Glaciimonas sp. CA11.2: one gene and its partner. The protein of the gene in region 1 interacts with the protein of each later gene in a pairwise test. Links are inferred from orthologs where the notes say so. Each region holds a gene or a part of one and is shown on either strand. Other genes may lie near its edges.

What was found.
Region 2: the proteins of RGU75_RS12610 (region 1) and RGU75_RS04750 interact in binary tests that used the Escherichia coli proteins (3 or more experiments, as listed by UniProt). The link is inferred for Glaciimonas sp. CA11.2 from one-to-one orthologs.

Annotation. Positions count from the first base shown.
Region 1 is NZ_JAVIWL010000001.1:2,909,055-2,925,291, reverse strand. What follows is about bases 8,238-11,626. They hold RGU75_RS12610 (DUF4118 domain-containing protein), read right to left. Parts: upstream 11,255-11,626; coding sequence 8,438-11,254; downstream 8,238-8,437. Other genes in these bases: RGU75_RS12605 (TorF family putative porin), read right to left, coding at 11,407-11,626; kdpE (two-component system response regulator KdpE), read right to left, coding at 8,238-8,427. Outside these bases: ATP-dependent RNA helicase HrpA, read right to left, coding at 1-334; RGU75_RS12640 (XdhC family protein), read right to left, coding at 463-1,506; argA (amino-acid N-acetyltransferase), read left to right, coding at 1,893-3,203; RGU75_RS12630 (oxidative damage protection protein), read left to right, coding at 3,302-3,574; RGU75_RS12625 (M16 family metallopeptidase), read left to right, coding at 3,981-6,698; ribose-5-phosphate isomerase RpiA, read right to left, coding at 6,854-7,525; more of kdpE, read right to left, coding at 7,729-8,237; more of RGU75_RS12605, read right to left, coding at 11,627-12,141; potassium-transporting ATPase subunit KdpC, read right to left, coding at 12,486-13,091; potassium-transporting ATPase subunit KdpB, read right to left, coding at 13,102-15,192; potassium-transporting ATPase subunit KdpA, read right to left, coding at 15,219-16,237. UniProt on the Escherichia coli protein: Member of the two-component regulatory system KdpD/KdpE involved in the regulation of the kdp operon. KdpD may function as a membrane-associated protein kinase that phosphorylates KdpE in response to environmental signals.
Region 2 is NZ_JAVIWL010000001.1:1,104,839-1,120,499, forward strand. What follows is about bases 8,222-11,034. They hold RGU75_RS04750 (PTS sugar transporter subunit IIA), read left to right. Parts: upstream 8,222-9,296; coding sequence 9,297-9,773; downstream 9,774-11,034. Other genes in these bases: queF (NADPH-dependent 7-cyano-7-deazaguanine reductase QueF), read left to right, coding at 8,222-8,346; RGU75_RS04745 (hypothetical protein), read left to right, coding at 8,635-9,180; hprK (HPr(Ser) kinase/phosphatase), read left to right, coding at 10,097-11,034. Outside these bases: RGU75_RS04715 (HIT family protein), read right to left, coding at 1-217; RGU75_RS04720 (FAD/FMN-binding oxidoreductase), read right to left, coding at 220-4,236; RGU75_RS04725 (hypothetical protein), read left to right, coding at 4,671-4,826; RGU75_RS04730 (YqaA family protein), read right to left, coding at 4,911-5,402; ilvA (threonine ammonia-lyase, biosynthetic), read left to right, coding at 5,632-7,158; more of queF, read left to right, coding at 7,510-8,221; more of hprK, read left to right, coding at 11,035-11,047; RNase adapter RapZ, read left to right, coding at 11,287-12,162; mutY (A/G-specific adenine glycosylase), read right to left, coding at 12,241-13,350; mutM (bifunctional DNA-formamidopyrimidine glycosylase/DNA-(apurinic or apyrimidinic site) lyase), read right to left, coding at 13,671-14,492; RGU75_RS04775 (tetratricopeptide repeat protein), read left to right, coding at 14,886-15,661. UniProt on the Escherichia coli protein: Seems to have a role in regulating nitrogen assimilation.

The DNA of each region.
Region 1 (16,237 bases):
ACTGCGTGGTTTTCCCTGATCCGGTTTCACCGCAGACAATAATGACCTGGTTAGCCAGCAAAGCTTCAGCAATTTCAGCGCGTCTGCCCGATACAGGCAATTCCTCTGGAAATATGATCGGCGGCAGTGGATTGCGTTCCGGTGCGGTTCGCGGTCTTGCTTCCCGCGGCAAACGACCTTCAGAACGTCGGGGTCGATTTGAATCAGCGCTGATAGTGACGGGAACAGGTCCGGATATCGAACTTGGTGCAGGTGATTGCGCCGGACGTGATGAATTTTCCTGACGCGGAGGGGCTTCAGAGCGTGGCGGCCGGCGTGAATCTGCGGGCCGCATTGGTTTATTGGATTCTGATACTGGCATGGGATAAGAATTATACAGAGCGCAGCACGCCTACGCAGCAACCGCTTCGCGAAAAGCGGTCACAAACGAGAGAATCCACGGCGCAGGTAATCGTGCCTTCGTTACGAAGAAACAACCTTTTCTTCGAGCGGCGCACCAATCGCACAACTTGACACAGACCTCGCCACAACATCGCAATTGCGCAAGGCGACCAGCTCCGCTAGTACCGAGACCGCGATTTCCGCTGGAGAACGACTAAAAATCGGCAGACCGATTGGGGCGTGTAAGCGATCCACTTCTTCCTGTGTCACATCCAGCGTCAGCAAACGCGCCTTGCGCGCAATGGTGCTGGCCATAGAACCGATTGCTCCGACGTAAAACGCATCGGTTTTCAACGCTTCCATCAATGCCATATCATCTACCTTTGGATCATGACTGAGCGCTACGATCACGGTCCGTTTATCTGGTGCAAATGCATGCACCGCGTCATCCGGCATGCCTTCAAGCCATTCAACGGCAGAAGCCGCTGAGATTATGTGTGTGTTTCCATTAGCCTGCTCATTGGTTTGCCAGTTGCGCCGTTGCTCTTCACGCGGATCATTTAAATAGACCGAAAAATCTAGCGCTGGCGCCATTTGCGCCAGATATTCTGATACCTGACCGGCGCCAATAATCAGTAAACGCCAATGCGGACCGAACACATGAACCAATTCATTATCGCCAAAACGCACCGTAAAGTCGGCAGTTGCTGGCTCGATGACCGCCACGCCACTAATAAGATTAAGCCGCCTTTGCACCAACCGTCGGGATGCAACCGCCTCCAGCAACGGTTCCAGTGCGGCTGCATTAACAAGCGGTTCGACCACTAGTTCGAGTGTGCCACCACATGGCAAACCGAACCGGCGCACCTGTTCGGCAGTAATGCCGTAGCGCACGACTTCAATTTTTTCTGGAAAGGATGCGGCAAAACGCGCCATTAAATCATCCTCGACACAGCCACCCGATACCGATCCGGTAAAATCACCTTCGGAAGTGATGGCGAACAGCGATCCAAGTGGACGCGGTGCCGATCCCCAATTGCGCACTACCGTCACCAATGTGACGCGCTTGCCCTGTCGCAACCAACTCACCGCGCTATTTAATACCTGATAATCGACCGCGTTCATTTTTTACTTTCAATTTATACAACTTATTCCTGGACAACTCTATGATATAGAAGAGATCACATCTTCACTTGCCGACAGGATTTTAACGGTCACAGAAACTATCATCGCAAATTCTTATGAACAGTCGAATTACACCATTAATTGCTAAAATTACCAGAAACATAAGAGTTACTTCTATTGCAATCAAGGTCACAGGACGGGTTTATGCCAATGCAAAATTATAGTATTGACGTAATCTTGTCCCAGCAAGGCGGGCCGACGAAGACAGTACGATAGTACGGGGCCGCCGAGGTGGCAAGGAAAGCCCAACGCCGATGGCGTACTTTCACATCAATCCTGCTGGGACAAAGTGTGCTCAGTGCCACTGTATGTATATAATGCACACCATGGAAAACACCTCCGAATTCGTCCAGTGGCTGCGCTCTGTCGCGCCCTACATTCATGCCTTTCGCGGCAAGACCTTTGTGATCGCCTTTCCGGGCGAGTTAGTCATGGCTGGGGCCTTACCCGTGCTTGCACAAGATCTGTCGTTACTGCACGCGTTAGGTATCAAAATTGTGATTGTGCATGGCTCACGACCGCAGGTTGAAGAACAATTGACACTACGCAATGTTGAAACGCGCTTTTCTAACGGCTTGCGGATCACCGACATCGCGGCATTGGAATGCGCAAAAGAAGCCGCGGGCGAATTACGGCTCGATATCGAAGCGGCATTTAGTCAGGGCTTGCCAAATACCCCCATGGCGCACGCCGCCATCAGGATTATTTCAGGCAACTTTGTGACAGCGCGACCACTAGGCGTGATTGATGGTGCAGACCTTCAATTGACTGGCGTGGTGCGTAAGATCGCCTACGAAACCATCCACCCTATTTTGAGCGCGGGTAATCTGGTTCTGCTCTCGCCATTGGGTTTTTCGCCGACTGGTGAAGCATTTAATCTGACCATGGAAGATGTTGCGGTCGCCGCTGCCATTTCACTGCGCGCCGAGAAATTGATCTTCATCAGCGAAACGCCGTTACTGAAAGACGCCGCAGGAACTGAAATCCGAGAACTATCGTCTCATCAGGCGCAGGCAGTGCTCGAAAGCGGTTGTCTGCCGTCCGATTCAGCCTTCTACTTGCAGCACGCCATCAAATCCTGCAACGCTGGCGTGCCACGTGCGCACATCGTACCGTTTGCGACTGATGGTTCGGCGTTGCTTGAATTATTTACGCATGATGGTATTGGCACCATGATTACTTACGAGAATCTGGAAAGCTTGCGTGAAGCAACGATTGAGGACGTCGGCGGTATCCTGAAATTGATCGAACCACTGGAAGCCGATGGCACGCTGGTCAAGCGCGGCCGCGAACTGATTGAGCGCGAAATCCATTATTTCTCTGTCATCGACCATGATGGCGTGCTGTTTGGCTGCGCAGCGTTGTACCCTTTCCCAGATGAAAAAATGGGAGAGATGGCTTGTCTGACGGTTAATCCGGAAGTGCAAGCGCAGGGCGACGGTGAGAAAATTCTGAAACATATGGAAAGCCGAGCGCGCGCCGCTGGCCTGACCAAACTATTCGTATTGACTACACGAACTTCACATTGGTTTTTGCGGCGCGGCTTTGTCAGCGCGACAGTCGACGACTTACCGAAAAATCGTCAACATATGTATAACTGGCAACGTAAATCATTGGTACTGATTAAACAACTTTAATGTAAGCAACTTTAACCGCTGACTCTCATTTATCGCCACACTCAGGCATTCAGGCCGGAGTGGGCGCTGATACTCACAGGTAACAAACAAGGAAAATCATGGCACGTACTATTCATTGCATCAAACTCGATAAAGAAGCTGAAGGATTGGATTTCCCACCGTATCCGGGTGAACTGGGCAAGCGTATTTTTGAAAGCGTTTCAAAAGAAGCATGGGCTGGATGGCTGAAGCATCAAACGATGCTGGTGAATGAAAATCGCCTGAACCTGGCTGACATTCGTGCACGTAAATATCTTGCGACACAAATGGAAAATCATTTCTTCGGCAACGGCGCAGATGCCGCCGTCGGTTACGTTCCACCGACAGAATAAACTCGTTTCGTAACGACGCTCCCTTCCCCGCTACCATTTGGCCGATCAGTTTTTTGATCCCGGAAAGTGGTAGCATTAACATCACCCGATGTGAATACAGTCATCAATCCATGTATTGATAGCGGCTTATTGATGTTGAATTTCGTTGTAATAGCTGGGCATTGACGTTGCTTAATTTTTTGTCTCAGCGCTACCGCCAGCACGCATCAGCTCACCGAACAACATGCACCAATCGTGTCGTCCCGTCTCCCGTCCATCACGCCTCTAACTGATCGAAAACGTCATGCATTTATTCCCTCAAATTCATCATTCGACATTATTCGCTGATACTGCAACCGCGAACATCTTCAGACGTATTCCTGGATTGCTGACGCGTGCATCGTCTGGCGCGCTAACACTCACCGTGATGTTGCTTGTAACGCCCTATTTTGCAGAAGCACAGACATTGCCGACCAGTGATGCAAAGATCACCCAATTCGCCAACATCACCAAAGGCCCCTCAGCCGAAGGTATCACCGAATACCGTTTCAGTAATGGCTTCAAATTGTTGTTGCTACCAGATGCCACCAAGCCAACGGTGACCGTCAATATGACGTATCTGGTCGGTTCGCGTCAGGAAAATTATGGTGAAACCGGGATGGCGCATTTGCTGGAACACATGATGTTCAAAGGCACGCCAACGCATCCGACCATTCCAAAAGATTTCGGCCAACGCGGTATGTCTTTCAACGGCACTACTTCGCTTGACCGCACCAATTACTACGAATTTTCGCAAGCGAGCGATGACAATCTGAAATGGGCCATCGACCTTGAAGCGGATCGGATGCTGCATTCTTTTGTCGCTCGAAAAGATCTCGATAGTGAAATGACCGTTGTTCGTAATGAATTTGAGAAAGGGGAAAACTCTCCAGTCAGCGTCTTGTTTAAACGCATGCAAGGCGTCGCTTTTGACTGGCATAGTTATGGCAAACCCACTATCGGCAACCGCAGTGATGTGGAGAGCGTCAAGATCGAAAATCTGCAAGCGTTCTATCGCACCTATTACCAGCCAGATAATGCGGTACTACTCATTTCGGGCAAATTCGACACTGAAAAGGCGCTGACCTGGGTAAACGAGGCCTTTGGAAAACTGCCGAAACCAAGCCGTAAATTACCTGAGTTCTGGACCGTGGAACCAACGCAGGATGGTGAGCGCAGCTTTGTCATCCGGCGTGAAGGTGACATACAAATCGTCGCCGTGGCGTACAAAGTACCGAGCGAATTGCACCCGGACAGCAACGCGATATCTTTCGCAGCGAGCATTCTGGCCGACACCCCAAACGGGCGGCTTTACAAAGCCTTGGTCGAAACAGGCAAGGCGACATCGGTATTCAATTATGAAATGACCGGTTATGCACCGGGATTATTGGTCATCGCTGCGGTCGTGAAAAAAAATGAGCCAATTGAACCGGTTCGCGCAGCCTTGGTAGACGCCATCGAAAGTTTTTCAACTACGCCCCCAACCGCTGAAGAAATGGACCGTATAAAACGAAACACAGCCAACGGTTATGAAAACTTGATGAACGATCCACAGCAAATTGGGGTTGCCATGTCGAGCGCCATTGCGCTGGGTGACTGGCGCTTGCTTTTTTTAGGGCGCGACCAACTTAAGCAAGTCACATCAGCACAGGTTGCAGAAGTTGCGGCCAAATATTTTAAACGCGACAATCGTACTGTCGGCATCTTTCAACCAAACGATCCACCGCAGCGCGCCGAGGTACCGGCTGCACCTGCGCTGGCCGAGATACTAAAAGATTACAAGCCGCAGCAAGGGCTGGCAAGCGGAGAAATTTTCGATCCTTCGCAGGCGAATATTGATGCACGTACGCAGCATCAAACTTTCGGCGATATGAAATTGGCGATGCTACCGAAGAAAACCCGTGGCGAGACCGTTTCAGTCCACATAAAATTAAATTGGGGTGATGAAAAAACGCTATTCGATAAGAATGCTGTCTCGGATATGACCGGTGCAATGCTGCGCCGCGGCAGCACAACACTTAACCGCCAGCAATTAGCAGATGCTTTTTCCAAGCTTAAGGTGAGCGGCAGCCTCTATCAATTTGAGACAACGCGTAGTGATCTTCCCGGCGCGCTGGCGCTGGTTGCCGATGTATTTCAGCACCCGCGTTTTGATCCCCTTGAATTTGAGCGTTTGCGCAAGGAAGTGCTCGTTGGCCTTGAGGCTTCGCGCAACAATCCCGATAGCCGCGCAGCAGAAGCAATGGCGCAACATTTCAATTTATATCCAAAAGGTGACTGGTTGTCTGCACCCACCGTTGACGAGAAGATCGCAAACATCAAAGCGGTCACTCTGGAACAGGTGATTGCTTTTCACAAGGCATTTTATGGCGCGTCACACAGTGAAATCGCCATCGTCGGGGATTTCGACCCAATACCCATCTCTAAGACGGTTCAGGCCGAATTCGGCAACTGGAAAAGTGCCTCGCCATACCAGCGCGTGATACGGAAAAACTTTGATGTCGCGCCGATTGCAGAGGTCATCAATACGCCAGATAAAGAAAACGGCGTCTATATTGCCCGCATGAATCTGGATATGCGCGACAGTGATCCTGACTATCCTGCTCTGTTGGTGGCGAATTACTTGTTTGGAGGCGGCAGCCTGAAGTCTCGTCTAGCTGACCGGATACGCCAAAAAGATGGTTTGTCCTATAGCGTCGGCTCTTCACTCGGCATCAGCGCCATCAGCCGCGCTGCAAGCTTCAGCATTCAGGCGATCGCCGCTCCACAAAATCTCTCCAAAGTCGATCTAGGGGTGAAGGAAGAGTTGGCGCGCGTTCGTAAAGATGGCTTCACTGCCGACGAACTGACCCGCGCAAAATCCGGCATATTGCAAGAAAACGTTCAGGCCCGGGCGCAAGATGGTGCAGTCGGTGCCGGCTGGGTGCGCTTATTGGATCTAGACCGAACGTACGCATGGAGTAAGCAACTTGAAGACAAAATCAGCGCATTGACACTCGACCAGATCAATAAGGCGTTCCATAGTCGGATTGATCCTGCCCAATTAAGTGTCGTGATTGCACGCGATGAAACCAAGATTAATAATCCGAATGTGGCGAGGCCTTAAATAAGTATGCCAAGGACCTAACGTAGAGACGCTAGAGATTTGACCTTCTTATCGATAAAAAAGCCTGCAACTTGTGAAGTTGCAGGCTTTTTTCATTGCGGCTGAAATTAAACTAATGTAAATGCATTCAGCGGCTGACCCAACTTATCGACACATTAAAACGTCAACGTTTTAACGCCCTCCGGGGTTCCCAGCAAACACACGTTTGCGCCTTGTTTAGCAAACAGGCCAACCGATACGACGCCAGTGATCTGGTTGATCTGGGCTTCCATTGCAATCGGGTCCACGATCTTCAGGCCGTGCATATCGATGATGACGCAGCCGTTGTCGGTGATGAGAGGAATACCATCCTTGAAGCGCAAGCGCGGTTCTCCGCCGAGTTTTGCCAGCTTGCGTGCTACCACCGCCTGCGCCATCGGAATCACTTCCACCGGCAGCGGAAATTTACCCAATACGTTGACGAGTTTAGAGCCGTCAGCGATACAAATAAATTTTTCTGCAACCGATGCTACGATTTTCTCACGCGTCAGCGCCGCGCCACCGCCCTTGATCATCGCGCCCTGCGCGTTAACTTCGTCCGCACCGTCGATATACACCGGCATTGACAACACCTGATTGAGATCAAATACTTCAATATCATGACTACGCAGGCGGGCAGCTGTCGCTTCAGAGGATGCGACCGCACCTTTGATCAAATGCTTGATCTTGGCCAGTTCATCAATGAAAAAATTCGCAGTGGAGCCAGTACCGACACCAACAATGTCGCGTTCCACGACATATTTAATTGCTTCGCGAGCAACAGCTTGCTTCATTTCGTCTTGCGTCATAGCGGCCATGGCAATCTTCTTAGAAAAGAATTAAAAACGCTATTCTAACCAATCAGGCCTTCCATCGGTCAAACCGCCATTTAACGTTGCCAGTTGGCGATGACAATTACTAAATGCAAAAAAAATTGAGAGACTTATAGACATCAGTAACACAAGAGAATTGCCTAGCTGAAAATCCGGTTTGCAGAGCGACCAAACCACACTTACACGGATAACATGATCCGGTAGCCGACTGCCGTCTCCGTCAGCAAATATTTTGGCTGGGCCGGATCGTCTTCCAGCTTTTGGCGCAAATGGCCCATGTAAATCCGCAAATAGTGGCCGCTCTCGGAATGCGACGGTCCCCATACTTCGCGTAATAACTGCGGATTGGTCACCACCCGACCAGCGTTCGCCACTAGTACCGTCAATAAACGATATTCAGTTGGCGTGAGATGCACTTGTTGTTGTGCTTTAGTAACCAGTCGCGCCTGTTGATCCAGCGTTACATCACCAAACCGGATCAATCCGTCGGCATCCCCTAAAGGCTGATGCTGACGACGTAACGTGGCCCGCACCCGGGCCAGCAACTCGCCGACTCCAAAAGGTTTGCTCAAGTAGTCATCCGCTCCAGCATCCAACGCCTTAATCTTGTCGTTTTCACTGACGCGAGCGGATAACACGATGATCGGCACTTTAGACCATTTTCTGACATCCAGAATGAATTCAATACCATCACCGTCTGGCAAACCCAAATCGAGAATAATCAAATTCGGCTTACGCGTGCCGGTGTCGATCAATCCTCGGTGCAAAGTGTCGGCCTCATGGATTTGCCAACCCTCGTCCTCCAGCGCCGCACGCACGAAGCGTCGGATTTGTGGTTCGTCTTCGACCAGAATCGCTACGGGTTGTGGCTGGCTCATGATGGCCCTTTTATATAGATGGTTCGACCGGATTGAAATCACCTTCTTCAACATCCGGCATGCTAGGTGGCACGCCGAGCGGCAGAGTAAAGGTAAATTCGGCACCGCGTTCTGCACTGGATTTTGCACCAATAGTGCCGCCATGCGCCTCGACGATCGCACGGCAAATTGCGAGTCCTAATCCAACGCCGGGCTTCGCCGACTCGCGCTCACCACGCGTGAACTTGTCGAAGATGGCCTCTTCCATACCGGTCGGAAGCCCTGGACCGTCATCCGAAACGGTGACCGACATGAAGCGCCCTGCCACCTTTGCGGACAACACAATAACAGATTCAAGCGGCGAGTATTTGGCAGAATTTTCTAATAAATTACACAATACGCGTTCAATCAGTACCGCATCGAAACGAACCAACGGCAGGCTGTGAGCGACGCGGATCTCCACCCGATGCGCGGCCAACGGTGAACTACTGGCGCGCAACGCACTACCAACAACTTCTTCGAAAGGCTGCCATTGCAAGTTGAGTTTCACTTCACCACTTTGTATGCGGGCCATATCCAGCAAATTGGTCACCAGTGCGCTCATGCGCAAGGTCTCGTCATGCAACGCGGTCGCCAAACCTTGCTGCGCACTTTGCAAAGGCGGCCTGGAAAGAACTAAGGACTCCGACAAACCGATCAATGCGGTCAACGGCGTTCGCAGATCGTGCGACAACGCCGACAATAATGAATTGCGCAAACGTTCCGACTCCATCTTGATCAATGCGTCCTGGGCTACTTCAATATAATGCACGCGCTCTAAAGCAATCGCAGCCAACGCCCCAAAAGTGTAGAGTTGTTGCTGCTGCTCCGGGATGAGTAACCAACGGCGGCTGTGCGGAAGAATTGCCAATACGCCACGGGTACGCATTGGTGCAACTAGAGGCAAATAGAGACAATTACTGGCTGGCAAGGTATCCGTGCCGATACCTGCATTCCTGGCATTATCGAAGGCCCATTGGGCGATTCCGATATCCAGGGACTTATGAACTGAGTCGTGAAGACTTTGATCCGTATTTGTTCCATCTTCCGCCACGGTGACTTGTAATCGTCCGTGCAAATCGGGCACTAGCAAAAGTGTCTGAGCGTTAAATGTACGTTGTAAAAATTTTCGGCTGGTTTCGAATATCTGCTCAGTTTGCAACGCGCCAGATAGTTCGCGGGAAAATTCAAACAAAGCCCGGGAACGCGCTTCACGATAAGACGCAACCCGTGCTTGATATCGTAGACCGGTAGTCAGGTGCGTAATAATCAGACCGACTGCCAGCATGACCGCAAACGTCATCAAATATTGAAAGTCGCTGACAGCAAACGAAAACCGTGGCGGCACAAAAAAGAAATCGAATGCGCCAATACTCAACAGCGCCACCGTTATAGCTGGACCACGCCCAAAACGCACCGCGATCAATACCTCTGCCAGTAAATAAAGCATGACGATATTTGCCAAATCAAAATACGGCAAAATCGGAGTCGCCAGGAGGGTAACCAATATCGTGACCGCAACCGCCCAGTAGTATCCCAAAGAGCGCGATTTTTCAAGCATCCGCTTCGGCTTCAGGAGCGATGGAGAGATTGCCGAAGTAGCAGAAGATGATTGTTTAGTGACCGCCCGGATCGATGGCTGACCGATCTCAATAAGATCAATGTCCTTGGCCTGAGCGGCAATTCGCATCGCAAAATTACTCTGCAAAGGCCAAAGTGAACGCCAACGCCATTGACCGTAATACTGACTCCGTCCAACGATGATTTTTGAAATATTGTGATTCCGCGCAAAATCTGCAATCACCTGAGTGACATCGTTTCCTGCTAAAACGGCGGTGGTCGCGCCCAGACTTTGTGCCAGCTTGAGCGTCTCCAGAATCGCCTCTCGGCGCGCTGACGACATTCGCTGCAGGCGTGGTGTCTCAACATACACTGCTCGCCACTCGGTGTTCAATTGTGTCGCAAGTCGTGCCGTGCTGCGAATCACGTGTTCGGCGTTAATAGTTGGACCGACGCAGGCTAGCAAAGCTGCATCAGTCTGCCACACCGCGCCTATCGACTTCTCCACCCGATATGCCTGTACGTCACCTTGAAGACGATCGGCAGTGCGACGCAATGCCAACTCCCGCAAGGCAATTAAATTTCCCTTGCGAAAGAAATTGCGTGATGCACGCTCGGCTTGCGGCAATTTATAGACTTTCCCACTGCGTAATCGGGCCAGCAACTCATCGGCCGGGACGTCCACTTGTACCACTTCATCAGCGGCATCAAATACGGTGTCCGGCAACGTCTCCGCCACCCGAATGCCTGTGATACCGCCAACTACGTCATTCAGACTTTCAAGATGCTGGACATTGAGTGTGGTGAAGACATCGATACCCGCACTCAATAACTCTTCCACATCCTGCCAGCGCTTGGGATGTCGGGAGCCGGGTGCGTTGGAATGCGCCAGTTCGTCGACTAATATCAGCGATGGCTTGCGCTCTAGCGCAGCATCCAGATCGAATTCCGGTAATTGCTTATCGCGATAGGTGAGCTGTTTTAGTGGAAGTACTTCTAAACCGGTTAACTGAGTTGCCGTGTCGATTCGTCCGTGGGTTTCGATGACTCCGGCCAACACTTCGCGCCCGTCAGCGCGGAGTTTGTGGGCGGCGGAAAGCATTGCATAGGTTTTTCCTACGCCAGCCGAAGCACCAAAGTAGATACGTAGCTTGCCTCGTGCTGCGTGGATTTGTTCGGATTGCATACGGGCCAGCAATGCGTCTGGATCAGGCCGTTGATCATTATTATTCGGATAATTGGATGACATAAGTAGTGAGAGTAAATCAACAAAAAATCAGCAACAAATCAACCAATGAACCAATAGCACACACCTCCAATGACGCATTGAGGGGCCGCCCACGCAATTAAATGAAATCAATCCCCTGATTGTAGAGGCATTTTGTCATCAATTGCATAACATCAAAAGGTTTTGGTCACAGACAACAATAACGCGGTCTTTCCCAGATCCTTATAATCTGGACCCGGTCCGGCATAGCTTTTGGAATCGGTCCCGACCAGCGCCACACTACCCGCCAATATACCGAAGTCTTTTGTAAGGCCAATCCTCCAGTCGTTATAGCTTGAAGCGGAATTATTTTTGACGGTTTGATGACCAACGTGAAGATTGACCACATAGCCGTTAGTCACATCAATGTTGGCACCTACATCCACGTAATCACTGTTCTTGCTGTTAGCAAAACCGAAAAGATTAGTAACCGCTTGGGAATATTTGAGATACATAGGACCATAACCCACCTGACCATAGACTTCGGTGGTGTTCGCGTTCGGGTGCAAGTCATTGGATGGATAAACGTAGGTTAATACACCCAAATCATAGGTCCAGTTCTGGGAAAAATTTCCTTTTTTACCCGCATAAACGTCCCACTCAACATTGCCGCTTCCACCCGCATCTTTGATCCATTTCAGCGTCGACAACCATGTCCCGACATATAAGCCGGTTGGATTGTTCGCATAATCGGCACCACCTTGTACTGCTGGCTTAAGCCTGGTTTGTGAAATGCCACGAAACCGATAGTCAGACACCACACTGGCGTTATAGCTAACAACATTATCCGGCACAGGTGCATCTTCTGCGTACGAAAACGAAGCACTACAGGTAATGATGATTGCCACTGCAAGAGTAATTTTTTTCATGAATTATTTCATTCGCATTAAAGGTAAAAGTGAAATAGCGCATTGGCGCTGGTGGCGGTGAATATTGCGTACTAATTACTGATTACTGATCGCGATGACAAAGAAACCTTAGGCGCCGCAATCGTTCATACAAGACCATTGCATAAACAGCGTCGCGACATTCAGATTACGTCAAGCAAGATTGGTGAAAAATCCTATTGGGATTAAGTTGCCTGACTTGCCAATCAAAGTAACGTCAGCGCAAGCGATGCTGCCCTAAAAATAGGAATGTTGATCTTGCCTGCTGAAGTGTCATCCACATTAGCCACTGCGCGCAATTAGTACGCAATGGCGATTTTTTCTCATTAATGCTTTTGATCCAGCGCGAGATTGAGATCCAGCACATTAATGCGTGGCTCGCCGAGAAATCCCACACTGCGGGTCAGTTGCTTGGCGTCGATGATGCCGCGTACTACTTCGATGCTCAGTTTTCTCTCGCGCGCAACGCGAGCGGCTTGATAATACGCGGCGGCAGTACTCATTTCTGGATCAAGCCCGCTGCCAGATGCCGTGACCAGATCGACCGGGATAGAGAGCGTATTAGTAGGATCCACAGCCTTGAGTGCAGCGACGCGGCCTTTGACCGCCTCAATCAGCGCTGGATTACTGGGACCAAAATTAGAACCCCCAGATGAGGTCGCGTTGTAGGGCATAGGGCTGGTAGCGGACAAGCGTCCCCAGAAATACTCGGGAGCAGAAAACTCCTGTCCAATCAGTCGTGATCCGACTGTTTTACCATTCTGAATAATCAGACTACCTGCCGCCTTATCGGCAAAAGCGACCTTGCCAATACCGGTGACGACAACAGGGTAAATAATGCCGCAAATGAGACTCAAAGCCGTGAACAAAACAAGCGCCGGGCGCAACATCGGGCCAGGGGCGCTAGCAATAACGAGAGGGGAGGTTTTCATTTGAAATTTCCTAAACTAAATTAAGAGCGGACAGCAGCATATCGATCAACTTGATACCGATAAATGGCGCAATGATTCCGCCTAATCCATAGATCAACAGATTGCGGCGTAACAAAGCGGCCGCGCCAACAGCGCGATATTTAACCCCCTTGAGCGCCAGTGGAATCAACGCAACGATGATCAATGCGTTAAAAATGACAGCCGACATGATGGCTGAGGATGGGCTCGCCAGATGCATGATGTTTAGCGCCGCAAGTTGCGGATAAGTGGTGACGAAAGCGGCTGGAATAATCGCAAAATACTTAGCGATATCGTTCGCAATCGAGAACGTTGACAACGCCCCGCGTGTCATCAGCATTTGTTTGCCGATCTCTACGATCTCCAATAACTTGGTGGGATTGGAATCCAGATCAACCATGTTGCCTGCTTCTTTAGCGGCCTGCGTGCCACTATTCATCGCCACTGCGACATCCGCTTGCGCCAACGCTGGCGCATCGTTGGTACCGTCGCCGGTCATCGCCACCATACGACCTTCGGACTGATAGGATCGAATCAGTTTGAGTTTATCCTCCGGGGTTGCTTCGGCCAGAAAATCGTCGACCCCGGCTTCAGCAGCAATCGCAGCTGCCGTCAAGCGATTGTCACCGGTAATCATGACCGTTTTAATCCCCATCTGCCGCAATTCCGCAAAACGCTCTTTGATACCGCCTTTGACGATATCCTTCAGTTCAACCACGCCCATTACCACGCCGTTATCAACCACAACCAACGGTGTACTACCGCGCCGCGCAACGTCATCGACAGATCGTGCGACTTCGGCAGGGAACGGCTGTCCTAAAGAAGCGACGTAACTCTTTAACGCTTCTGAAGAGCCTTTGCGAATCAGACGATCGCCAATGTCGACCCCACTCATACGCGTTTGGGCCGTGAACGGAACAAACACGGCATGGAGCGAACTCATAGCGCGTTCACGAATATTAAACCGCTGTTTAGCCAACACGACGATGCTGCGACCTTCTGGCGTTTCATCCGCCAGCGAGGCCAACTGGGCAACATCGGCCAATTGCTGTTCGCTAATGCCGGGTGCCGGAATAAAAGTAGCGGCTTGACGATTACCGAGCGTGATGGTGCCGGTTTTGTCGAGCAACAGCACGTCTACGTCACCAGCAGCTTCGACCGCACGGCCTGACGTGGCGATCACATTAGCTTGCATCATGCGGCTCATACCAGCAACCCCGATCGCAGACAGCAAACCGCCAATGGTGGTCGGAATCAGGCAAACCAGCAAAGCAATCAACACCGTAATGGTGATTGGCGTACCGAATTTGGCGGCAGATACGCTGAACAATGAGAATGGCAACAATGTGACGGTGACCAACAGGAACACGATGGTCAACGCTACCAGCAAAATCGTCAACGCAATTTCGTTTGGCGTCTTTTGCCGCTTTGCGCCTTCAACCATGGCGATCATACGATCCAGAAACGCTTCACCAGGATTAACCGAAACACGGACGACCAGCCAATCGGACAATACCCGCGTTCCCCCGGTAACGGCTGAAAAGTCGCCACCGGATTCACGAATCACCGGTGCTGATTCGCCTGTGATTGCGCTTTCATCGACCGATGCGACGCCTTCGATCACTTCACCATCGACTGGCACCACATCGCCAGCCTCAATCAGAACGACATCGCCTTTGCGGAGTTCACTGGCAGAAATGGGTGACCACTTACTTTCAGCGCCGCTTTTTCCTTCAACACCAAGGAGTTTTTTTGCGGTCACGGTTTGCTTAAGCGCCCGTAACGATTCGGCCTGCGCTTTACTGCGCCCTTCCGCTAATGCCTCCGCAAAGTTGGCGAACAAAACCGTGAACCAGAGCCAGACCGAAATAGCCAGAATGAATGCCGGACTGGCTTCGCCTTTTCCAAACCATGCTTGAAAAAATAGCAGCGTGGTGAGAATACTACCGACATACACCACAAACATTACTGGATTGCGCAGCTGTGTGCGTGGCGTCAATTTTTTAAACGATGCGACGATTGCAGGACCAAGTAGCTTGGAATCAAACAACGTCAATTTACTGCGAGAACTGTTGGAGGACATGATGTTCCTTATTATTTATGTGGCGACTAATGTGCTAGCGCTGGCGCGACGGACATTTGCAGATGCTCAACGATCGGACCTAAGGCCAATGACGGCACATAATTCAGCACACCCACTAACACAACAATCCCGATCAACAGCACGACGAACAAAGGACCATGTGTCGGCATCGTTCCCGCATTCACTTCCAACCGTTTCTTTGCTGCGAGCGAGCCAGCGATCGCCAGAATCGCAATAATGATCACAAAGCGTCCAAACCACATGGCAATTGCCAGCGTGATGTTGTAGAACGGTGTGTTGGCTGACAAGCCACCAAAGGCGCTACCGTTATTGTTAGCAGCAGAACTGAAGGCGTACAGGATCTCGGTAAAGCCATGCGCGCCGGGGTTGAGAATGCCGGCCGTACCAGCTGTCACCATCACCGCAATGGCCGTGCCACCAAGAACCAATAAAGGCACCGCAAGAATCGCAATCGCGGTCATCTTCATTTCGAATGACTGAATTTTTTTACCAAGATATTCAGGCGTGCGACCGATCATTAATCCGGCAATAAACACCGCCATAATGGCAAACACCAACATGCCGTACAGACCCGAACCAACACCACCAAATACCACTTCACCCATTTGCATCAAAGCCAATGGCACCATGCCACCGAGTGCGGTAAAGGAGTCGTGCATTGCATTCACCGCACCGCACGAAGCAGCGGTAGTGATAGCGGCAAACAAAGCCGAAGCGCTAATGCCAAAACGTGTTTCTTTCCCTTCCATATTGCCGCCAGACTGCAACAAGCTATTGGCCTGATCAATACCAAGCGCGCTTAAACCCGGATGTGATTGCTGCTCAGCGATCAACACGACCACCGTCATAATCACAAAGATGATGGTCATCGCCGCCAGCACTGCCCAACCCTGACGAATATCTCCGACCATGCGGCCAAATACAAAGCACAGCGCCGCAGGAATCAGGAAAATAGTCAACATCTGCATGAAGTTCGACATGGGGGTCGGATTTTCATAAGGATGCGCTGAATTGGCATTGAAAA
Region 2 (15,661 bases), 1.8 Mb from region 1 along the record:
TTATCGCCTGCTCAACTCGCCATATAGCGCGCATCAAACCATCACGATCGTCAGCGGACAAATCGGTCATTTCCTTCACATGCGCATGCCAGATAACCCGACAAAATCCTGGATATTGGGCATCATCGACCAATACCACGCGATATTTGTCGTTACGAGAGAGCACTTCTCCGCCCTCGCTTGCGCACAATTCACAACCCGCAGAACTGGCCGTCATGGTTATACCAACACGCGTTCTATGCCGCCGCTATTGGCGCGGTTGACGTAATCCGGCAACCAGTTTTCGCCCAATAAATGCTTCGCCATTTCGACCACGATGTAATCTGCAGTCGTGCCGGAGTCATCGTTGTAACGCGTTAGCCCTTGCAAACAAGATGGGCACGATGTCAGAATTTTGACTTCGCCGGTGAAACCATCCGCGCGCACTTTATCCGCACCGCTGATCATCTCTTCTTCCTTGCGGAAGCGCACTTGCGTTGATACGTCCGGACGGCTCACGCCAAAAGTACCGGATTCACCACAGCAGCGATCATTTTTCTCGATCTTCTGATTGTCTATAGTCGTGATTAACGCATTCACGGTTTTCAGTGGGTCTTGCAACTTCATCGGCGAATGGCAAGGGTCGTGATACATATAACGCGTGCCGTTAACACCTTCCAGTTTAAGATTTTTTTCCAGCAAATATTCATGGATATCGATGATGCGACAGCCGGGGAATATTTTCTCAAACTCATAACCCTGAAGTTGATCATAGCAAGTACCGCAAGACACGATGACAGTTTTGATGTCGAGGTAATTTAAGGTGTTCGCCATCCGATGAAACAACACCCGATTATCGGTGATGATCTTCTCGGCTTTGTCGAAATCGCCAGAACCACGTTGCGGGTAACCACAGCACAAATAGCCAGGTGGCAACACCGTTTGTACGCCAACGTGCCACAACATTGCTTGCGTCGCCAGACCAACTTGCGAGAACAGGCGTTCCGAACCGCAACCGGGGAAGTAAAACACTGCTTCGGTTTCGGCCGTCGTTGTCTGCGGGTCCCGAATGATCGGAATCACTTTATCGTCTTCAATATCCAGTAACGCGCGCGCGGTCTTCTTCGGCAAATTACCTGGCATTTTCTTGTTAATAAAGTGAATGACCTGTTCTTTAATTGGTGCTTTGCCAATCGTTGACGGTGGCGCTTTAGTCTGCTTTTTGGCAAACTTTTTCAGCACTTCGTTACCTAGTCGTTGTGCCTTAAAGCCCCAATCGGTCATCACTTTGCGGGTCATGTTGATCGTCGCAGGATCTTTGGCATTCAGGAAAAACATCGCCGCTGTCGTGCCCGGATTAAACGATTTTTTGTCCATCTTACGCAGCAGATTACGCATGTTCATCGACACTTCACCAAAGTCGATATCGACCGGACAAGGCGTCAAACACTTGTGACAGACGGTGCAATGATCCGCGACGTCTTCAAACTCTTCCCAATGCTTGATCGAAATGCCGCGCCGTGTCTGCTCTTCATATAAGAAGGCTTCGACCAGCAACGAAGTCGCCAGAATCTTATTGCGAGGCGAGTACAGCAAGTTGGCGCGAGGCACGTGCGTTGCACAAACCGGCTTGCACTTACCGCAGCGCAAGCAATCCTTGATACTGGTAGCAATCGCGCCGATGTCGCTTTGCTGCATGATCAGCGATTCGTGTCCCATCAAGCCGAACGACGGCGTGTAAGCATTGCTTAAATCAGCTTCAAGGCCCGGCAAATTCAGTAATTTACCTTTGTTAAAACGTCCTTCTGGATCGACGCGTAATTTGTAATCGCGGAAATCCTTGATTTCATCTTCGGTCAAAAACTCCAGCTTGGTAATGCCGATGCCATGCTCACCCGAAATCACGCCATCCAGCGAACGCGCCAACTTCATAATGCGCGCAACTGCAGCGTGTGCGTCCTGCAACATGTCGTAGTGATCGGAGTTCACCGGCAAGTTGGTATGGACATTGCCATCACCGGCGTGCATGTGAAGCGCGACAAATACACGGCCACGCAATACTGTTTTATGAATAGCCGTGCATTCGTCCAATATCAACTTGAACGCGCCACCATTGAAAATCTGGCGCAATTGCGCACGGACTTCCTGCTTCCAGGAGATGCTGACGGTGCGGTCCTGAACCACGTCAAATAAACGTGCATCGGGTTGCTGAATCAAGCGCTGCTCAAACACCGCACTTAATTTATCCAGACCCAATGCTGCTAATTCCGCCTTTACGTCGGCCAGCGGTGCATCCAGTTGCTGCAAAAGATACGTCCAGCGCAGCTTCGCCTTTGCCAGCAAATCCTGCGCTTGAGGAACCCGTTGTTCCATCAACTCTGCGCCAGCGATATCATCGCCATCGGACTCTTCGCTTTTACCCAAAGGCAAATTACCTTTGGCAAAAAAGACTTGCAATTGATCTAACAACTGCAACTTGTTTTTGATCGATAACTCAATATTGATGCGTTCGATACCGTCGGTGTATTCGCCCATCCGATTGAGCGGAATGACCACGTCTTCATTAATTTTAAAGGCGTTGGTATGCTTGGAAATAGCCGCGGTACGTGAGCGATCGAGCCAGAATTTCTTCCGCGCTTCTGGACTAACGGCAACAAACCCTTCACCAACACGGTTATTCGCCAGACGCACGACTTCCGACGCTGCGTGTGCGACAGCGTTTTCATCGTCACCCACAATGTCGCCAAACAAGGCCATTTTCGGCAACACGCCGCGCTTGGACTTGGTCGAATAACCGACTGCGCGCAAATACCGCTCATCGAGATGTTCAAGACCGGCGAGGCGAATCGACGTAAATCCTTCGCCTTTTGCGGGAAGACCGTCGAGATAGTTTTTGATCTCAACGATCGATGGAATCGCATCGCGTGCCTGACCGAAAAACTCCAGACAGACGGTACGGGTGAACTTTGGCATTTTATGCAAAATCCACACGCCGGACGTGATCAGCCCGTCGCAACCTTCCTTTTGAATACCAGGCAAACCGGCTAAAAATTTATCCGTAACATCCTTGCCTAAACCCTCCTTGCGGAAAGTGCCGCCGGGTATTTCAAGAATTTCAGTCTTGAACGTCGCTTCTGCCGGATGTCCTTTTGCCGCCGGATGCCGCCATTCCAGTTTAAAACGCGCTAAAGGCGTGTCATGAATTTTGCCAAGATTGTGATCCAGTCGCGTGACATCCAGCCAATCGCCGTTTGGATCGACCATGCGCCAGCTTGCCAAATTATCAATGGCAGTGCCCCATAACAAGGCCTTTTTACCACCCGCATTCATGGCAATATTGCCGCCGATGCAGGATGCGGATGCCGAGGTTGGGTCAACCGCAAAAACGAAACCGGCCTTTTCAGCCGCATCCGCTACGCGCTTGGTTACTACACCAGCGCCGGAGAAAATAGTCGCGTATTCCGTTTGCAGACCTGGCAATACAGCCATTTCCACTTCGCCGAGTTGTTCCAGCTTTTCGGTATTGATTACTGCTGAAAACGGTGTGAGCGGAATCGCACCGCCCGTGTAACCGGTGCCGCCGCCACGCGGAATAATGGTCAGACCGAGTTCGATACAACCTTTGACCAGTCCCGCCATCTCATCTTCGCTGTCGGGTGTCAGGACCACAAACGGATACTCAACGCGCCAGTCGGTAGCATCTGTTACGTGCGATACACGTGACAGTCCGTCGAACTTGATGTTGTCTTTGGCGGTATAGCGCCCCAAAATTTTATTGGTGCGTTTACGCAAATCATAAGTCTGACGGAACTCGTCCGAAAATTTGCTAATAGCCAAACGTGCAGCCTCGACCAATGCTTCCACCTTGGCGCTACGGCGGATCGCGTCGTCGTCATGATCTTGCGCGTGTGCGATATCCAGACGACGCTTATCGACTTCTGCCAAACGATGGTTCAGCGCGTCAATCAGCGCCTGCCGACGTTTTGGATTGTCGAGCATATCGTCTTGCAAATAGGGATTGCGACGTACGACCCAAATATCGCCCAAGACTTCGTACAGCATACGTGCTGAGCGACCGGTCTGACGTTTGGAACGTAATTCATCGAGCAACGCCCACGAAGCTTCACCGAGGAGCCGAATGACAATTTCACGATCTGAAAAAGAGGTGTAATTGTAGGGAATCTCGCGCACGCGCGTAGGGGTTGCACCGTGTGGTGCATCTGATACTAGAGCTTGGATTTGTACTGGGGCGTTCATTTATATAGAGAGTGTAGGCTGCCGCTGAGTAAGCATTTTAGCCTATAGCGAAGAGTCGCGACGACAAGCTAGTGTTTGTGCGACATCAATTTGTGCATGGCCGCAATTTCAGCATCAAAATCCGTAGATTAGAATGGTTAAAATGATAACTAAAATCGCATTTGTGAAAAATTATATCTTTACAAAAATAATAGATTGCGTCATAGCAATAAGCAATTGAATCGATAAAAACAATCAACTATTAATAATTAATAGTTTTATTTTATAATTAATGTATCGCACAATCATACGAAAGCAATTATGTGGCATCAATTTATGATCGTCATCTTCGACAACGTTGCTGTCACACTCGCCGAATACGCCGAGTGCAAAGGCTAGCAGTCGGCTTATTCAGCTTAGCGCTATAACCTTTCTCATTGAACTGGAGTCTAAACATGCGCACTCGTCATCAAGTACTTACCAATCGCTACTCTGGCCTTTCTCACTTGCTAAGCGCACAACCTTGGCAAGTCCGTATCGTGCCGCCACTGGTCATGTTGTTGATCACTCCCGCATTGGCTGGCATCTTTCTGCATGGACTTATTGTATAAACAATCCGTTTCATCTGGTTAGCAATGCGTGATACGTATTATTTATACACCAGAATTACGCCATTAATTCAGAATATGGCGCTGTTAAAACAGCCAGTGCGCGAGCTGCCGCCAGAATCCATCCGGTAATGACATAAGTATCCATGTCATAGCGATATAACGTAAAAATTTGCCGATTGCCATATACATGACGCTTGGCCAGAACGACAAATGCAACCAACCTGCCAAAGTGCAAATGGGGTCGCCGATAATCGGTAACCAGCTCAATAGCATCGTTTTTGGGCCGTAATGCTCCAACCAATGGAACCAACGACTTTTGCGTTCGCGTGCAAATGCCTGCTTGGCGCTGTACCCCATCCAATAGTCCAATGCGCCACCGAGTGTATTCCCAGCGGTGGCGACCACGATGACGGACCAATAAAGCGCACCGTTAGCTTTGATGACCGCAAACACGGCGGGCTCTGAGCCCATTGGTAACAAAGTGGCGGATACAAAACTGACGATGAACACCGACCATAACCCAACGGTCGGTATCGCAAGCACGCCTAACGCCCATACAACAGCTGATTCAATCATAAAAATTTAAAAAGAAGGGGTTAAAAAAGGGCGCATGCTTTTAAAACAAGTGCCGAATACCTACCGAAATAACGACTAAATAGCAGCTTATAAAGCCATTCACGCCAACACGCAAAGCGGTCCATTATAATGATCGGCTGTCTACATTTCGGATAGACCTTAAACTTGACCTGGCGCTAGCGATTCAGGAGCTTCCTAATCTGCCGCAGCGCGCTAATTTGACCTGACCATGACTACAGATTATTTGCAGCAAATCTTGACCGCCCGCGTCTATGACGTCGCGCAGGAAACGCCACTTGAACTGGCGCGGACGCTGTCTCTGAAGATGGAGAACCAGATTTATTTCAAGCGCGAAGATATGCATAGCGTGTTTAGTTTTAAATTGCGCGGCGCATATAACAAAATGGCGAGCTTGACTCCGCAGCAACTCAAACGCGGCGTCATTTGTGCGTCCGCGGGTAATCATGCCCAAGGTCTGGCTTTGTCGGCATCTAAACTTGGTTGTCGCGCCATGATCGTTATGCCGACCACAACACCTCTGGTCAAGGTCGATGCTGTACGCGCCCGTGGCGGCGAAGTAGTGCTGTTTGGAGATTCGTACACCGAAGCCTATAACCACGCATTAACGCTGCAGAAAAAACATAAGCTGACCTTTGTGCATCCATTTGATGACCCACACGTCATTGCAGGTCAGGGTACAGTCGGCATGGAAATTCTGCGCCAGCATGCAGCACCAATTCACGCAATTTTCGTCCCTATTGGTGGCGGTGGCTTGATTGCAGGAATCGCCGCCTACGTCAAAGCGGTGCGGCCCGAAATCAAGGTGATCGGCGTCCAGACGGTCGATTCGGATGCGATGGCGCGCAGTCTTAAAGCGGGTCGCCGGATTACTTTAGCCGATGTAGGGCTATTTGCCGACGGCACTGCCGTCAAACTTGTCGGGGAAGAAACGTTTCGTCTCGCCAAACTGTATGTCGATGAAGTCATTCTGGTCGACACATTCGCAGTTTGTACCGCCATTAAAGATGTATTTCAGGACACGCGAAGTATTCTAGAACCATCCGGAGCGTTGTCAGTAGCCGGTGCCAAAGCCTATATCGAGCGCGCTAAAGGCACCCGCAAGCCGATTAAAAATCAAGTGCTGATTACCATCGCTTCCGGTGCCAATATGAACTTTGATCGGTTGCGATTCGTCTCTGAAATGGCAGATATCGGCCAATCGCGCGAAGCGGTATTTGCCGTCACGATACCAGAGGAACGCGGAAGTTTCGGTCGTTTTTGCAAATTGGTTGGTGATCGCAACGTCACTGAATTCAACTATCGCATCAGTGACGAAAAAGCTGCGCACGTTTTTGTCGGCGTGCAAACCTCAACGTACGATGAGTCTGGACAGATCGCCAAAAATTTCGAGAAGCATGGTTTCAGCACGCTTGATCTGACCCATGATGAACTAGCCAAAGTACATATCCGCCATCTGGTTGGTGGCAAAAGTGCGCTGGCGCATGATGAGTTGTTATATCGCTTTGAATTTCCTGAGCGTCCGGGCGCGCTGACGCGCTTTCTTGACTGTATGGCACCAAACTGGAATATAAGCCTATTCCATTATCGGAGCCAAGGTGGCGACGTTGGCCGTATCTTAATTGGCCTGCAAGTGCCGAAAAAGGAAATGAAAGCATTCCGTGGCTTCCTGGATAATCTAGGTTATCGCTATTGGGATGAAAGTGAGAACCCTGTCTATAAACTGTTTTTGGGATAAACTATATCTGGAATAAAGTGTCGTGATGGAAAATAATTCGGATCACTACGCAATCCCTTCATCAAAGAAATACAACGTATTTTGTTAACTATTTTTGACCTTAACCAAGGTTCATGTCTGTATGTTTATTGACCGCCAAGCTTATGTCCTGGCGGTCAAACGGTGAGTCGTTGAATCATTATGCTCGATCATTGCGTTTGATCGTTACTATCAGACCGACAACGACTACCCCGTTGATAGCGCTTCGATAAAGTTTTTTTCAATCTATATTTTCTCAAAATTCTCCATGCCACACTGGAGTTCTGGCTTTGCCGGCAATCGACGAATACGCATTTACGCACCATCAAAATCATGAACGCTCCCATTACGCCAGAATTCTCGCCGTTAGGAAAAGTTGCCACTTACACAGCTGAATACGACCCAACGTTATTGTTTTCTATCGCACGCGCTGGCAAGCGCGAAGAAATCGGGATTCGCGGCGCATTGCCGTTTTTCGGTGTCGATATCTGGAATGCGTATGAAGTATCGTGGCTCAATTTGCGTGGTAAACCGCAAGTAGCCATCGCAACCATCACGGCACCGGCGGACTCCCCGAACATCATCGAATCGAAGTCTTTCAAGCTATATCTGAACTCCTTCAATCAGACAAAATTAGCCGATACCGATGCATTGCTGGCGTTATTGCGTGCCGATTTATCGCTTGGATTTGGTACTACCGTACAGGTAATGCTGACCACAGCGGATGCATTTGCCGCTCAAATGATCAAGGAGCCGCAAGGAATATTGCTAGATCGACTAGATATTGACGTCACCGACTATCAGCCAAAACCATCTTTATTAAAAACCGACCGACATGCCATCCCCGTCAATGAAACACTTATATCGCATTTGCTCAAGTCGAATTGCTTGGTCACCGGGCAACCGGATTGGGGCAGCGTACAAATTCAATATGTCGGTACGCCCATCGATCAGGAAGGCTTACTACAGTACTTAATCAGTTTTCGCGATCACAATGAATTTCATGAACAATGCGTCGAACGCATTTTTATGGACATCATGCAACAGTGCTCGCCTCAAAAATTATCCGTTTATGCGCGTTACACCCGTCGAGGCGGATTGGATATTAATCCTTGGCGTTGCAACTTTTCAGGTCCACCACCATCCAATCGTCGTCTCGCACGTCAGTAGCATCTATTTTTCTTCTATGTACACCTTTGATTGCTCATTGTCGAATCCGCAACTGATGCATCACCTAAATGCATCGTTTAAGGCATAGAACAGTCGCTTCGCCGAAGCACTGTTTTTTGCACCAACACCTGAACAAAAATAAAAACCGATCATCATCGTTATTTTTGCATCCAAAAAATGACGTTGCCGAGTGGGAAATGTTGCTTCCACTTTTTTGCTATTTTTAATGAGTCCCTTATGGTACAAAAAAACTACTTATATTATATAAAAGCTACGATTACTCTGATCATGATGCTTTGCTTTACCACCTCTTACGCCCAAGAAGCACAAGAAACCAGCGACAGCGCCGGTTGGTGGCAACAAACTAAAAACCGTCTTGGCAACATTACCGACAATGGCGCAGAGGAAGTGTATTTATCCGGCTACGCCTATCATGGTCGGAATACCTACACTGCCGAACGGATCAGGGAGTTGAACGAAAAAGCATGGGGCATAGGCGGTGGGCGCACATTCCGCAATGCTGATGGAAATGACGAATCACTGTATTTTTTCGGGATTCGTGATTCGCACTTTAAACCACAATTAATGGCTGGATACGCCTACGAATGGGTCTTTAATGTGCCAAAAACGCCAATCGAATTTAGCGCTGGTTACACTGCTATGTTAGTCAGTCGCCAAGATTATTTCGGTGGTTTCCCGTTTCCACTGCCTTTGCCAATTGCCGGAATCGGGACAAAAAAAGCGAAATTGATGGCCTCGTATATTCCACGCTTATCCAGCAACAAGGGTAATGGCGATGTACTGTTGTTGTTTGCTCGCTTTGAGGTCGACTAAATAGCTGCTTAAAATATAACGTTTACGTCAACCAATGCGGCAACTAGGTGCTACGAGTCAGATTCAGGCCTATAATTCTGCACAACATCACTACAGTGCAGAAACTGATTCGTAAAATGACTAATCTCGCAAAAATCCTGCCATTACAAAACGTTGTACTGGATCTGGAAGTTTCCAGTAAAAAACGTGCTTTCGAACAAGCTGGACTCATGTTCGAAAACAATTGCGGCATTGCGCGCTCGACCGTCTCAGACAACCTGTTTGCGCGCGAAAGACTCGGCTCAACCGGGCTTGGTCACGGTGTTGCAGTACCGCACGGACGTGTCAAAGGTTTGAAGGCGCCGCTCGCTGCTTTTGTGCGGTTAGCCCAGCCGATTCCGTTTGAATCACCCGACGGTGAGCCAGTCGGTTTGCTGGTATTTTTGCTCGTCCCGGATCATGCGACGCAACACCATCTTGAAATCCTATCGGAAGTAGCAGAAATGTTTTCCAGCGATACTTTTAGGGAGATACTGAATACCGATCCTGATCCGCTTTCAATTCATGCAAAGCTCATTGGATGGCAGCCAATGAGCGCCGAAAATGCGACCTAAAAGGATGCAAAATAGGCCATGATTAAATGAGATTAAAAAAATAACAATAAATAAACAAGCCTCGATACGCAGTTATAAGGACTTACACAAATTGTACACGCCGGGCATGCAGACGAAAACAATCCTAAGATAAGTCTAATAAAAGAATGTGAAGGCACTGGCAGCACGAAAGACAGTACAAAATATCATGATTTATTTGTAAAAACCGGCGTATTGGGGTGAGCGCATGCAACTCCCGATTGTAGTTAATTCGCGGCGACATCCAGATTAATCGCAGGCGGTCACTCAATGCGCAGCCCTTTAACTGTTCAAACTGCCCTCCTATGCCCTCAAGTACGCCTTTATCCATTCAACAACTATACGAAGACAATCGCGAGTCGCTACAACTCGGCTGGTTTGCCGGTTTTCCGGGCGGCGAACGCCTGATTTCAGGAGATGCGGCATCGGCAGCCGATCAAGTCGGCCATTTGAATCTGATCCATCCCGGACGAATTCAGGTTTTTGGTCATCAGGAAACGCAATACTACAAACGCCTGTCTGAGACGTCACGCGCGTATCAAACGTCAGAGTTGGTCGCTGGTGCGCCACCGGCATTTATCATCGCGCAAGGACTGGCCACGCCGCCCGACATTCTGGATATTTGCGACGAAAAAAATATACCTTTATTCTCGACACCGCTGCCGGCCGCGCAGGTAATCGATTATTTACGCGTCTATTTATCAAAAAAATTAGCACAACGCATCACCATGCATGGCGTATTTATGGACGTACTCGGCGTTGGTGTACTCATTACCGGCGAATCCGGCCTCGGCAAAAGCGAACTTGGGCTTGAACTAATCTCGCGTAGTCACGGCCTGGTGGCTGACGATGCGGTCGAATTTGCCCGCATTGCGCCAAATATGATCGAAGGTCGCTGCCCGCCATTGCTACAAAACCTTTTAGAAGTGCGCGGCTTGGGTCTGCTAGATATCAAAACGATCTTTGGTGAAACTGCGGTCCGCCGCAAAATGCGCCTGAAACTGATCGTCCATCTGGTGCGTCGCGCCACTTTGGAAGAAAACTATGAACGCCTGCCGCTTGATGCGCATTACGATGATGTCCTGGGACTCCCAGTGCGCAAAGTGATCATACCGGTCGCCGCCGGTCGCAATATAGCGGTACTACTCGAAGCGGCGGTGCGCAATACCATTTTGCAATTGCGCGGCATCGACACGCTTAAAGACTTCATCGCGCGCCAACGCGCAGTCATGGACAGCGAAAGCGATATTTATTAAAGTAGTATTCGGGCAAAATAAGCACACGTGAAACGTTGGCGTGCCTCTGCACGCATTCCAAATGTGAAATTATTTCGCCAGATATGTTATGTTTCCCTACCAGACCACGTCCAACAGGGTTGACGCAACCGGTTTCGACGACTCTGATTGGCGCTGTATTGACGCCTGCTTGACCCTTATTTTGCACAAGCATCTTTAGCAATTTCGGTAAAAACACGACTCATGCGACCTATTAGACTATGCGAATAATTCTCATCACTGGCATTTCCGGCTCCGGAAAATCTGTCGCCCTTCGCGTTTTAGAGGATGCTGGCTACTTCTGCGTCGACAATTTGCCACCGACTTTATTACGGGAATTGGTCGCAACCCGCGTCGACGAGGACATCCAAATGCTCGCAGTTGCCACCGACGCACGTAGCGCCGATTCGTTGGCACGGCTTCCTTCCGATATTAAACAGCTAAAAGCCCAAGGTCATGACGTCAAAGTTATTTTTCTGACCGCCCAAACCGAAGCATTGATCGCACGCTTTTCTGAGACTCGCCGTAGTCATCCGTTATCGCATCGCTTACGTCCCGGCCAGAATCCCTCAGACCGTATGACGCTGACCGAATGCATCATTGGGGAACGTGAGTTGCTGGTAGACATTGAAGGTCTTGGTCATATCATCGACACGTCTGATTTGAGTACCAACAAACTACGCGGCTGGATCAAAGATCTGGTCGATACCGAACACGCCCCGCTGACGTTGCTGTTCGAATCGTTCGCTTTCAAGCATGGCGTGCCACTCGATGCGGATCTGGTGTTTGACGTCCGCATGCTGCCCAATCCACACTACGATCCGGTCCTGCGCCCGTTGAACGGTCGCGATCAACCGGTCATCGATTTTCTTGACGAGTTGCCGCAGGTCGCGGAGTTACTGCACGACATAGCAGGCTTCATCAGCAAATGGCTTCCGTCCTTTAAACAAGACAATCGTAGCTATCTAACGGTCGCGATCGGTTGTACCGGCGGACAACATCGGTCCGTTTATATGGTCGAACATCTTGCCCAACATTTTGAAACGACCGAGCATGTAGTCCGGCGTCATCGACAACTTAGCCACGTTGTCAGTTAATTGAGCGACCTATGTCGTTCAATTAATATCTGATCAGGTTTGATGACGCAGTGGCGCATTAAACATTTCGTAGTGCGCTTACACAAAAAGATCAGCCTGGCGAAACACTGCCAGCAATAATTTTTTGACTGGCGCTGGCAACGGTGCATCTGCTAATTTTTCTGCCGAATACCAAACATACGCTGATTGCGCCGCCATATTAAGTCGGCGTTCAAGCCGGATTTCATAAGGGGAAATCTGAAGCTTGAAATGGGTGAAAACATGCAGGAAAGACTGTAATGGCTCACACGAAGCCACCGTACCAAAGGGGGCTGTCAGCCGCGTCACTGATGATTCAATATCATGCTCCATATCGAACTCTGGCAGCGATAATAATCCGCCCCAAATACCGCTATCTGGTCGTTGCTCCAGAAGTACCTGGTTTCCATCAACAATCACCAACATACACGTTTGCTTCTCTGGAATTGTCTTTTTCGGCTTACGCACAGGCAACTCCGCCACTCTATTAGTCGCCAGCGCAACGCAACGTTGCGCCAAGGGACAAGCCATACAAGACGGTTTGCTGCGCGTGCAAAGTGTTGCTCCTAAATCCATCAGGCCTTGAGTATAAGATTCGACACCTTGCTCCGGCAACAAATCCACAGCCCGACGCCACATGGGTAACTCAATTTGCTTAGCGCCGGGGTAACCGTCAATACCGAATACGCGAGCGAATACGCGTTTGACATTACCATCCAAAATAGCTGCGCGCACACCGTAGGAAAACGCAACGATGGCCGCAGCGGTCGACCGTCCGATGCCAGGCAAATCTTCTAGCAATAAGGGATCGCTGGGAAATACACCACCGTACTCCGCCACAACGCGCTGCGCGCAGCGATGCAAATTGCGGGCGCGCGTGTAGTAACCCAATCCAGCCCAATGCGCCATCACATCTTCACTCGGCGCTTCTGCCAGACTGTGCAGGCTTGGAAAGCGCACCATAAACTTTTGATAATAAGGAATTACCGCTGTCACTTGTGTCTGCTGAAGCATGATTTCCGAGAGCCAGACACGATAGGGATCACGCGTATTTTGCCAAGGTAACGCGTGCCGTCCGTGCTGTTTCTGCCATCTAATCACAGCATCAGAAAACGTGGGATCAACGTAATGGACGAGGTGCTGATTGTTGTCTGATAGGGTCTTGCTCACGTCCGCGGCAACGACACCTTCAGCACTATTGGCAGCGATATTATTCGCAATAAGGACGCCATCACTGGCAAGAGAATTCTTCACGACACGCTTCATTTATACGGCTACTTTCAACGATTGTTTTGTGGGTTAAGCCCATCTGGCGGCGCTTATTTATGCGAAGTCAGCCTCAATTTTGCCCCATTCAACGCATTTGCCTCACTCCGATGCAGATTCGATTTTCTATTTAAAACTAGCAATCGGTAACTTCTGGTCTTCGAATAAAGGTCAGTATAGTAAGCGGCTCCGATACGCCGCAGATTAATTGCCATTACTTAATTTTATTTTTGACACGTTTTACAATAAAAAGTCGAACGCTGCCCTTGCTTCATTTGCTCGATCAACGAACCGCAGACCCGACAAGGCTCTCCGGCACGATCATAGACAAAATAACTCTGTTGAAAATAGCCAGAGCGGCCATCAGCACCAACAAAATCCCGCAAAGTGCTGCCGCCTTTTTCGATAGCACGCGCGAGAATATCGCGGATCGCGCTGGCTAATTTAGCATACCGCGCCTTGCCGATCCTCTGTGCGGCAGTCTTTGGATTGATGCCCGCCTCAAATAAACTTTCACACGCATAAATATTGCCAACACCAACAACAATATCTCCAGCCAACAATACCTGCTTGATCGGTGCGCTGCGATGACGTGTTTGGGCGTACAAAATATCGCCTGAAAAAACATCTTCTAACGGTTCCAGTCCAAGCTTGGCCAACAAGACATGCTGCGCAACCGGGCCGTCTTCCATAGCATGCCAGAGTACTGCGCCAAAACGACGTGGGTCGTTCATCCGCATCAACTGCTGACCAACAACTAAATCGAAATGATCATGCTTTTTGGGGAGCGTTGCCAGTGGCAAAATACGCAAATTTCCTGACATGCCAAGGTGAACGATCAAGGTACCATGATCAAAATGAATCAATAAATATTTACCACGTCGGCCCGTACCGCGAACCGTGCGACCGCTCAGACTTAACGACAGTTCCAAGGGAAAAGGCCAACGCAGTCCACTCCGCCGTAACACTACTTCGGTAACCATCTTGCCTTCAATATAAGGCGCGACCCCACGTCTCGTCACTTCAACTTCTGGGAGTTCTGGCATAACGTACACGCATTCAAAAAAGTTAGATGATGATAACCCGATGATATCACTTTGAAAATCAGCCCATTATCTTACTGCGTAGTCACGAGTGACCATCGATTTGGCGCTCACTTCGCAATAAACACACGAACACACCTCAAAATGCCGGGTGCATTTCAGCTATGCCGTTTTTTACGCGACGTTATTGTGAACTTGGAATAGACCAGCGCCGTTAAGGCCGCAAATAGTAAGCGGATTCTAAGATAACGCGTAAACTGCAATCCCGTGGGGCAGTCGCACATTCCGCTCTGGTTGGGCGTAAAATCAAGGCTAACTTTAAAAAGTTTAGCTGCAGCAAACACTGATTTTATTAGAACTGCCCTACAACTCTGCTTTGCTAGTCAGGATAATGCCTTGAAAAAAGCTCTTGCCATTGTAACGCTCTCGACCTTGTTGTCTGCATGTGCAGGCCTGGCGCCAACCAATAGCACCGGTGATACGAAAGATACGCCCACCGAAAAAATGGCGTCGTCTGCGCCAAAATCGGATGACGACACATCCGATGCCAACGTTAAGAAGGCCGATGAGCACCTACCGTTGGTCGAATTAACCAGTGAAATTTTGTTCAAAGAGTTGAGCTCTGAGATCGCATTTCAGCGCGGCAACTGGCAATCAGCCTACGTCACATTAATGAGTGTGGCTAAACAGACCCGCGATCCGCGTCCGGCCCGTCGCGCTGCCGAAATGGCACTCAGCGCCAAACAAGCCGGCGACGCATTGGTCGCCATTCGCTTGTGGCGTGAACTTGCCCCCGATTCAGAAGAGGCAACACAGTATTTTCTCGGCTTCATCATACTGAGCAATAATCTGGCAGAAGCACAGCCAATTTTGGAACAGCGAGTGGCGAATGCCACGCCGCAAACGCGCGGATTGATCATCTTCCAAATTCAGCGTCTGTTAAGTCGCGCGCAAGACAAAGTCGCTGCCATGCGGATGCTCGAAACCATTGTAGCGCCGTATTTAAGCATGCCGGAAGCGCATCTGGCGCTGGCGCAATCAGCTTTCTCGAATGGCGACAGTCCTCGCGCAATCGAAGAAGCCAATCTCGGATTGCAACTGAAACCGGATTCTGAGCTGGCGATCCTGACTGTGGCGCAAGTCGCACCAGACAAAGTAATTGCAGGCAAAGC